4 regions of the Streptomyces coerulescens genome follow, and region 1 is predicted to be linked to each of the others. Evidence: riboswitches for the same ligand, from Rfam matches in the RefSeq annotation. Region 1 holds a riboswitch; each other region holds the start of a gene.
The links. A riboswitch is a leader RNA that binds a small molecule or an ion and turns the genes downstream of it on or off. The one in region 1 is predicted to bind cobalamin.
Positions count from the first base shown of each region.

Region 2: another riboswitch for cobalamin. It lies ahead of ACFPQ9_RS13965 (cobalamin biosynthesis protein); the one in region 1 lies ahead of metE (5-methyltetrahydropteroyltriglutamate--homocysteine S-methyltransferase).
Region 3: another riboswitch for cobalamin. It lies ahead of ACFPQ9_RS34970 (prenyltransferase/squalene oxidase repeat-containing protein); the one in region 1 lies ahead of metE (5-methyltetrahydropteroyltriglutamate--homocysteine S-methyltransferase).
Region 4: another riboswitch for cobalamin. It lies ahead of ACFPQ9_RS01060 (ribonucleoside-diphosphate reductase subunit alpha); the one in region 1 lies ahead of metE (5-methyltetrahydropteroyltriglutamate--homocysteine S-methyltransferase).

Region 1 is NZ_JBHSKM010000002.1:789,209-791,397, forward strand. It holds gene ACFPQ9_RS05035 ((2Fe-2S) ferredoxin domain-containing protein) at 1-370, opposite strand, end outside; cobalamin riboswitch at 428-605, opposite strand; cobalamin riboswitch at 760-981, shown strand; gene metE (5-methyltetrahydropteroyltriglutamate--homocysteine S-methyltransferase) at 1,137-2,189, shown strand, end outside.
Region 2 is NZ_JBHSKM010000007.1:458,297-460,485, forward strand. It holds gene ACFPQ9_RS13960 (cobyric acid synthase) at 1-230, opposite strand, end outside; gene ACFPQ9_RS13965 (cobalamin biosynthesis protein) at 227-1,168, opposite strand; cobalamin riboswitch at 1,268-1,413, opposite strand; gene ACFPQ9_RS13970 (CU044_2847 family protein) at 1,609-1,965, shown strand; gene ACFPQ9_RS13975 (nSTAND1 domain-containing NTPase) at 1,934-2,189, shown strand, end outside.
Region 3 is NZ_JBHSKM010000035.1:26,758-28,946, forward strand. It holds gene ACFPQ9_RS34970 (prenyltransferase/squalene oxidase repeat-containing protein) at 1-1,043, opposite strand, end outside; adenosylcobalamin-variant (AdoCbl-variant) riboswitch at 1,168-1,262, opposite strand; gene ACFPQ9_RS34975 (phosphotransferase) at 1,363-2,028, shown strand; gene fxsT (FxSxx-COOH system tetratricopeptide repeat protein) at 2,151-2,189, opposite strand, start outside.
Region 4 is NZ_JBHSKM010000001.1:239,784-241,972, forward strand. It holds gene ACFPQ9_RS01050 (NACHT domain-containing protein) at 1-338, opposite strand, end outside; gene ACFPQ9_RS01055 (GNAT family N-acetyltransferase) at 495-1,001, shown strand; cobalamin riboswitch at 1,054-1,190, shown strand; gene ACFPQ9_RS01060 (ribonucleoside-diphosphate reductase subunit alpha) at 1,316-2,189, shown strand, end outside.

The DNA of each region.
Region 1 (2,189 bases):
TGTAGAGGGCGAGCACGTCGGGGCAGGGTGCGACGCCGGGGCCGCCGGCCCTGACCCAGGTGATGATGTCCTCGGTGGCGTCGGGGTCGTTGACGAGGCCGAGCCAGACGGGGCGGGCGCCGGACGCGCGGGCGGTGGCGGAGGGCTGGACGACGATGACGTTGGCGTGTTCGCACACGTCGAGGCAGTCGGAGACGCGCACGGGCACGTTCTCGGCGAGGCGCGCGGTCTGCTGCGCGTGATCGACGCCGGTCACCTTCGGGGTGCCGCAGCAGCAGTCCCGGCAGACGACGACACGGCACGGTGCGGGTTCGGTCGGCGCGGACGCCGATGAGGTGCGGGACGCGGGGCGGGACGGGAGCACGGGCATGCCTCGGGTGTCGGGGCTCGTACGCGGAGCCTGGCCTGTGGACGTCCGCGCCGCCGCGGCGGCGCGGAGGTGCCAGCAGGTCTTCGGACTCGGGTTCGTCCGGTCGGGGCGCCTTCCCGGTCTCCCAGTGGCTTCGCGTGCCCCGCCCGTCCCCCTCACCGCTGCGCGTCAGTTCCGGATTCGCACCGGATTCCCTGGCCTCGGATGTGGCTCGACTGGCCCGTCGAGGCTATCAACTCCGTACCCCGCTCAGGTCGTCTCGATCGCCGAGTCCCTCTGCGAGGAGTTCAAGGAGCCCCTCTACGCCCCTCCCCGCTGCTCCAGCGCATGGTCGAGGCGGGGTTGCAGGGCCGCAAGAGCGGCCGAGGGTTCCACACGTACGGCCGGGTAGGCTGATCCGTGCAGCTGGTTCGCCCCGTCCGCCAGGCGGGGTGTCGTAAGAGGGAACCCGGTGGGAATCCGGGACTGCCCCGCAGCGGTGAGCGGGAACGACCGCCGTCATCAGCACTGAGCCCGACGTACCGGGCCTGGGAAGCGACGGCCAGTAGGTGTCCTCACGAGGTGAGGACGTGCCCGCGAGTCCGAAGACCTGCCAACTGCCCGTGCGCGAACCACTCGTGCGCGGACATCCCGGTGACCTCGAGGGCGGGTCGGCGTACCTGACCGAGCGGACGGCCCTGCGGCCGCTGCCGTCCGGTCCGTCGCCCCTTCGCGCTCTCGTCCCGTCGCCGGGATCTCAGGGATTCATCTCGCGAAGGAGATCTCCGTGACCACCAAGCCCGCAGCCGCGGCAGCACGGGCCACCGTGTACGGCTACCCCCGCCAGGGCCCGGACCGGGAACTGAAGAAGGCGATCGAGGGCTACTGGAAGGGCCGTGTCACCGCCGAAGCCCTCCGTACCACCGCCGCCGGACTGCGCCGCGTCAACTGGCGCCGGCTCGCCGACGCCGGCATCCACGAGGTGCCGACCGGCGACTTCTCGTACTACGACCACGTCCTGGACACCACCGTCGCCGTCGGTGCGATCCCCGAGCGGCATCGCGTCGCCGTCGAGACCGACGCCCTGGACGGCTACTTCGCCATGGCCCGCGGCACGCAGGACGTCGCGCCGCTGGAGATGACGAAGTGGTTCGACACCAACTACCACTATCTCGTGCCCGAGTTGGGCCCGGACACCGTCTTCACGGCGGACTCCACCAAGCAGGTCGCCGAGCTGAAGGAGGCCCTGGCACTGGGCCTGGCCGCCCGGCCGGTCCTGGTCGGCCCGGTCACCTACCTGCTGCTCGCCAAGCCGGCGCCCGGGGCCGCCGCGGACTTCGAACCGCTCACCCTGCTGGACCGGCTGCTGCCGGTGTACGCGCGGATCCTGGCCGACCTGCGCGCGGCGGGCGCCGAATGGGTCCAGCTGGACGAGCCGGCTCTCGTCCAGGACCGCAGCCCGGCCGAACTGAACGCCGCCGGGCGCGCCTACCGTGACCTCGGCGACCGCACCGACCGGCCGAGGCTGCTGGTCGCCTCGTACTTCGACCGGCTCGGCGAGGCGCTGCCCGTGCTGGCCAAGGCGCCGGTCGAGGGGCTGGCGCTGGACTTCACCGAGGCCGCGGGCGCCAACCTCCAGGCGCTCGCCTCGGTGGGCGGGCTGCCCGGGAAGCGGCTGGTGGCCGGTGTCGTCAACGGCCGCAACGTCTGGGTCAACGACCTGTCGGCGTCGCTCGCCACGCTCGGCACCCTGCTGGGCCTCGCGGACCGGGTCGACGTCGCGGCCTCCTGCTCCCTGCTGCACGTGCCGCTGGACGCGGCGGCGGAGCGGGACATCGAA
Region 2 (2,189 bases), on a different contig from region 1:
GGGTTCATCAGCGCGGTCGGCTCGACGCGGCACGCCTGGGCCTGCATGGCCTGCGCCCGCCCGATCTCGGCGCCCTCGCGCGTCACGAACGAGTTCAGGGACATGTTCTGCGCCTTGAACGGCGCGACCTTCACCCCCTGCCGCACCAGCCACCGGCAGATCCCGGCGGTCACGACGCTCTTGCCGGCGTCGGAGGTGGTGCCGGCGACAAGAAGGCCACCGCCCGTCATGAGGTACGTCCCTTCGCGATACGGCGCGCGGCGACGCATACGCCGAGCGCAAGCCAACTGACGCGCTTGGACAGCCGTACGGCCCGTTCGACGTCGTGGACGCCCACGGCCCGTCCGTTCCCGTTCAGTACGGGCCGGTGCTCGACCCGGCCGCCGTAGGAGAGGGTCCCGCCCAGCCGCACCCCGAGGGCTCCCGCGAACGAGGCCTCGACGGGCCCGGCGTTGGGGCTCGGGTGTGCGGCGGCATCGGCACGCCAGGCCCGCACCGCACCCCGGGGGTCGTCTCCGGCGAGGGTGGCGAGTACGGCCGTCAGGCGCGCCCCGGGCCAGCCGGCCACGTCGTCGAGCCGGGCCGAAGCCCAGCCGTAGCGCAGATACTTGGGCGACCTGTGCCCGACCATGGCGTCGAGCGTGTTCACGGCTCGGAAGCCGAGCAGTCCGGGCACCCCGCCGACGGCCCCCCACACGAGGGCCCCCACGACCGCGTCGGAAGTGTTCTCGGCGACGGACTCGACGACCGCCCGTGCGACCCCGTCCGCGTCCAGCGCCTGCGGATCCCGGCCGCACAGATGCGGCAGCCGCGCCCGCGCCCCCTCGACGTCGCCTGCCTCCAGGGCCCGCCCGACGGCACGGGCCTCCCGGGCGAGCGAAGTGCCCCCGACGACCGCCCAGGTGGCGGCGCCGGTCAGCGCGAGTGAGGCGGCCGGAGAGGTACGGACGACACGGGCGGCGACGGCACCCAGGGCCACGGCGCCACCGGCGCACACGGCGGTGTGCAGAGCGCCGCGTGCGCGGTCGTCGCGCCACAACACTCGTTCCACGGCGGCCGCGGCCCGTCCGAACGCGGCGACCGGATGCCCGCGGCGGGGGTCGCCGAGCAGCAGATCACCGAGGAGCCCGGCGGCGGCGCCGTACGCGAAGACGCGATCGGCTCGCATCGGGGTCAGCCGACCGTGAGGTCAGACGTGGGTCTGGTACTACGTGTCGATCGGCAGGCGAGCATCGCGTTGTGTCCTCACTCAGGGTGTCCGCGCCCTGGTTCGACGAGACCGGCGGCGAGAGTTCCTGGCTCCCGGGGATTGCTACCCCGGTGACAGTGGCGGGACCGCGCCGGATTCTCACCGGCTTCCTCTTCTGCCGTCGTACTTGGCCCCGGAAGTCCACCACGGGGTTCCGAGGGGCGTCAACTTGCCGTTGACCTGCGGTGGGGGAGTGTGCAGAACCCCACACCGCCGACCGAACGCGCCCGTTCACACCCCTTCGTCATCGCGCGCTCACCCACACGAGGTGACTCCGGGCGTGTGCCTTGCGGGCATCGTGCGCGACGCCCTGCAATACGGGATCGGAGCTGACACCGCCGAGGGGGAGGGCGCGGGCCGTGGGGTATGTGGGCGAGATGCTGCTGGACGGTGGGCAGGTCGTGTTGCTGGAGGTGGCGGGGGACGGGCCGGCGGGCGTCCAGCGGGTCTCCCGCGGCGGTGTGGTCGCGGGAGCGGCCGAGACACTCCAACAGGCCCTCAACCGGGTGCGCCCAGCCCTCGGCGCGGTCGTCGACGGAGCCCGGGGACTGCCGGCCCCGCCGGAATCGGTGACCGTCGAGTTCGGGATCACCCTCAGCGCCGAGGCCGGAGTCGTGGTGGCGCGTGGCTCGACCGAGGCCCACTTCACCGTGAGCATGGAGTGGACGAACACCGTCGAACCGGATGTTCCGGGGCAGCGTGATGGCGCCCGCTGACGACGAACTCCCGCGGAGCATCGCACGGTTCTGGGGCGATGACGGCCGGGTCACCGGCTGCGGCTTCCTGATCGCGGAGCGGACGCTGTGCACCTGCGCCCATGTCGTGGCGGACGCGCTGGGCGTGGACGTGGCTGAGCCGGCACCGCCGGCCGCCTCCGTGACCGTCGACTTCCCGCTCATGGCGCCGCCCTCGGCCCAGATGCGGGCCACGGTCACCCACT
Region 3 (2,189 bases), on a different contig from region 1:
TCGACCAGGTCGGCGCCGCCGAAGTCGCGGGGGTCGGTGCCGGTGGCGTGGGCGGCGAGGATCAGCTGGGCGTAGGCCGCCGGGCCGCTCTGCTCGGCCCACTTCGCGGAGTTCCGCTCCAGCCAGCGCAGCGGCTTGGCGGCGGCGTCGGCGCCGGAGAACGCGGCCAGCGCGACGACCGCGTCGGCGGTGTTGCCGTAGTCGGGCTGGTCCTCGGCGCCGGGGAGGGCGGACGTGAGGTGGCCGTCCTTGGCGAGGGCCGCCGTGAGATGGGCGGCGCCGTTGGCGGCGGTCTGCTGCGGGGTGGGGTCGCCGGCGTCGGAGCAGGAGGCGGCCGACTGCTTGCCGGGGCCGACCACGAGGCCCTTGCCGAGGGAGCCGAGGACACCGGCCGCGGTGGCGTCGGCGTTGGCGAGCAGCTTGCCCTTCTTGTCGGGCTGGAAGGCGAAGGCGCCCGCACCGTCGCCCTTGCAGGGCAGGGCGAGCTTGCCGAGCGCGTCGTAGGCCGACCGACCGTCCTTGCGGATCCCCTCCGGCTTCTCACCGACGGCGGCGAGCGCACCGATCACCACGGACGTGGAGTTGGTGTCGCTGGCCCCGCCCGGCATGTATCCCCAGCCGCCGTCCTTGTTCTGGACGGACTTCAGCCAGGTCACGGCCTTGGAGACGGCGGCGTCGTGCCCGCCGAGCGCGACCAGCGCCTGCACGGCGGCGGCCGTGTTGTTGGTGTCGACGAGGGTCTTGGCATCGCAGTCGGCGGCGGCGTCGGCACGGTAGGGCGCGAAGGCGCCGCTCGCGCACTGCTGCCCCACCAGCCAGTCCACGGCCTTCGGGGCGGGCTTCACCCCGACGGTGTCCTGCGCGAGCAACGCGAGGGACTGCCGCCAGACGCCGTCGTAGGTGGGGTCGGTGGTGCCGTACAGCCCGGCGGGGTGGGTCGGCTTCGGCGAGGCGGAGGGGGAGGAGTCGGCGGCTATGGCCGGCGCGGCCGCGCCGATCACGACGGCGGCGGCCAGTACCGCGGCGCTGCGACGGACGTACATGATCGGCGGGTGCCCTTCCCTAAAGGGAACCGGGCAGCACAGGGGGGACCCCGGGCGGCTCGGCTCCGTATACCTCGACGGTGCCGCACTCCGGCCGACTGCCGGGGCACGTGAGCCGGTCACGCCCGTACACGGCGATCCGGCTCACCGGCCTTCGACGACGACCGGTTCACGGTTGCGGGTCAGCGCCGGATTTGCACCGGCTTTCCCGTGTACGGGGGTGATGACGACGGCGACACTCTACCCGCCCGTAACCCGGACCCTCGGGGCCGCCCGTGCGACCCGATACCTTCGGCCCGTGACGGAGGGGGCAGAGGCGATGCGGAGACCGGTGGGGCGGCTGCTCGGGGCGGGGCGGACCGCCGACGTGTACGAGATCGACGAGGCGTGGGTGCTGCGCCGGGACCGGGAGGGGTGGGGCGACGCGCTCGCCGAGGGAGCGGTGATGGCACACATCCGCGACCACGGCTATCCGGCGCCGGGAGTCCGACTCGCCGACTCCTCGCGGACCGACCTGGTGATGCAGCGGCTGTCGGGGCCGACGATGCTGGGGGCGCTGAGCGCCGGAACCATGGGCGCGGATGAGGCGGGCGGCATCCTGGCCCGCCTGCTGCGGCAGCTGCACGAGGTCCCCGCGCGCCGGCCCGGGAGCAGCGTCCTGCACCTCGACCTGCACCCTGACAACGTCATCCTCACCCCCGACGGCCCCTACGTCATCGACTGGAACAACACCGAGGAGGGCGATCCGGGCCTGGACTGGGGCACTTCGGCGGTGATCCTCGCCCAGGTCGCGGTCGACGACGAACCCATCGCCGAACCCGCCCGAGCCATCCTTGCGGCGCTCCTCGCCGACCCGTCCCACCTCACCCTCGACGGCCTCACGGAGGCGCTGCGACGACGGGCCGCCAACCCGACGATGTCGCTGCGGGAAGTCGAACTCCTCGGTGAAGCGGAAGAGTTGATCCGCGTCTTCATGCGTGGCTAGCGGTCGGCCCGCGAGGTGGGGCATGTCGAAGGCCGGGGTCCTCGACCGTTGCAGTGTGGGGCGACTCCGGTCGCGCTCGATCGAGTGCGACCGGCGGGCGACGGGAGGCGGGCCCCCGCGGATCAGATCGGGTGGGGATCGAACTCCCAGCCCGAGCGACT
Region 4 (2,189 bases), on a different contig from region 1:
CGCAGGAAGGTATCGAATCCGTCGTTGCCCTTCCGCCACTTCTCGAAGCCGGTCGTATGACCCGCGATCACGATGTACAGGCCCTCCACGACCCACGCGAGCACGGCCAGCGCGGCCACGGTCCAGATGACCCGGGTGACATTGGTGTAGGTGAACCACCGGCGCCACTTCTTGGGGCGGGCGGTGCCACCACGGGCCTCCAGGCGGATCGCCATCCTGTGCCGGTGGCCCACGAATCCGTGTCTGACCCGGTCGGCCGCCCGCCTCGGAGCCAGCGTCGCCATCGGCGCGTTGCGCGGCCGCTTCTTGCCGGGCGGGCTGCCGACGACCCTCGTCATCGTTCGTCTCCTTCCGAGAACAGCTCTCGAAACGGAGCGGCCGCGGGGCGCCGACACCTATCTCCATGGAAGCACTCCCGGAACTCCCCGCAACCCGGCGGCCCTCGGCGGAAAACCCCGGGCCCGCCCGCCCGGCCGTCCGGCAGACTCGGGCCCATGGACATCGCGATCCGGCCGGCGGAACCCGGCGAGTTCGACGCGCTCGGCGAGATCACCGCCCGGGCCTATCTCCACGACGGGCTCCTCGACTTCGGTGAGGGCGACGAGTACCTCGGCGAGCTCAGGGCCGTGGCCAAGCGCGCGGCGGCCGCCGAGGTGCTCGTGGCCGTCGCGGACGGCCGGCTGCTGGGCGGGGTGACCTTCGTGCCGAGCGGCGGCCCCATGGCCGACATCGCGCGCTCCGACGAGGCCGAGATCCGGATGCTGGCCGTCGACCGGGCGGGCCGTGGACGCGGCGCCGGCGAGGCCCTCGTCCGCGCCTGCGTGGACCGCGCCCGGGGCACGGAGGGCTGCGTACGGATCGTCCTGTCGACCCAGCGCACCATGCACGGCGCCCACCGCATCTACGAACGGCTGGGTTTCGTTCGCACACCCGAGCGGGACTGGAATCCGATCCCGCAGCTCGTCGACATCACTCTCCTCACTTATGAGTTGACGCTCTGAAACCAGCGCGACACAACATCTGGGGGTGGCGTGGCGGGTGAGCACAAGATGTATGCTCATGCTCGCTGTCGCCGCAGGGGAATCCGGTGTGAATCCGGAACTGTCCCGCAACGGTGTACTTGTGCATGTCTGTTCCCGAACGTCTGCACAGGAGTCAGTCCGAGGACCTGCCGACAGCGCGCCCGGCCGACCCGGCCGGTGCGCCCTGACGTCCGGGCCTCGTGGAATGGGCCGGTGGACGCGACGCCGCGTGCGCTCGTGTGCTGCCCCCTGCCCTCCGCAAGGCCCCCGTGCCGAGCGAGGGAGAGCCCCACGTGACCATCGCGCCAGCCGAACCGGCTTCAGCAGCGGTCGAGCAGGAGAACGACGGTCCCGGTGCCGCGCTGCTGCGGACCCTGACCGAGCTGACCGCCGACCTCCCCGACGCCGACCCCGGCCGGGTCGCCGCCGCCGCGCTGCGCGGCCGGTCCGCCCGGGCCGACGAGGCGGAGCTGCGCGAGTTGGCCACCGAGGCGGCGGCCGGTCTCATCTCCGAGGACCCCGCCTACAGCAGGCTCGCCGCCCGGCTGCTGACCATCTCCATCGCCGCCGAGGCCGCCTCGCAGGGGGTGACGTCCTTCACCGAGTCGGTCGCCGTCGGGCATCGGGAGGGGCTCATCGCCGACCGGACCGCCGAGTTCGTGCGGATCCACGCGGCCCGCCTGGACGTGCTCGTCGACACCGCCGCCGACGACCGCTTCGGCTACTTCGGCCTGCGCACCCTGCACAGCCGCTACCTGCTCCGGCACCCGATCACCCGTCGCGTGATCGAGACGCCGCAGCACTTCATGCTCCGGGTCGCCGCCGGTCTCGCCGAGGACGACAGCGTCCGCGCGCTGGACGAAGTCGCCGCGCTCTACGGGCTGATGAGCCGCCTCGACTATCTGCCGTCCTCCCCCACACTCTTCAACTCCGGCACCCGGCACCCCCAGATGTCGTCCTGCTATCTCCTCGACTCCCCGATCGACGAGCTGGACTCCATCTACGACCGCTACCACCAGGTCGCCCGCCTCTCGAAGCACGCCGGCGGCATCGGCCTGTCGTACAGCCGCATCCGCTCGCGCGGGTCCCTGATCCGCGGCACCAACGGGCACTCCAACGGCATCGTCCCGTTCCTGAAGACCCTGGACGCCTCCGTCGCCGCCGTGA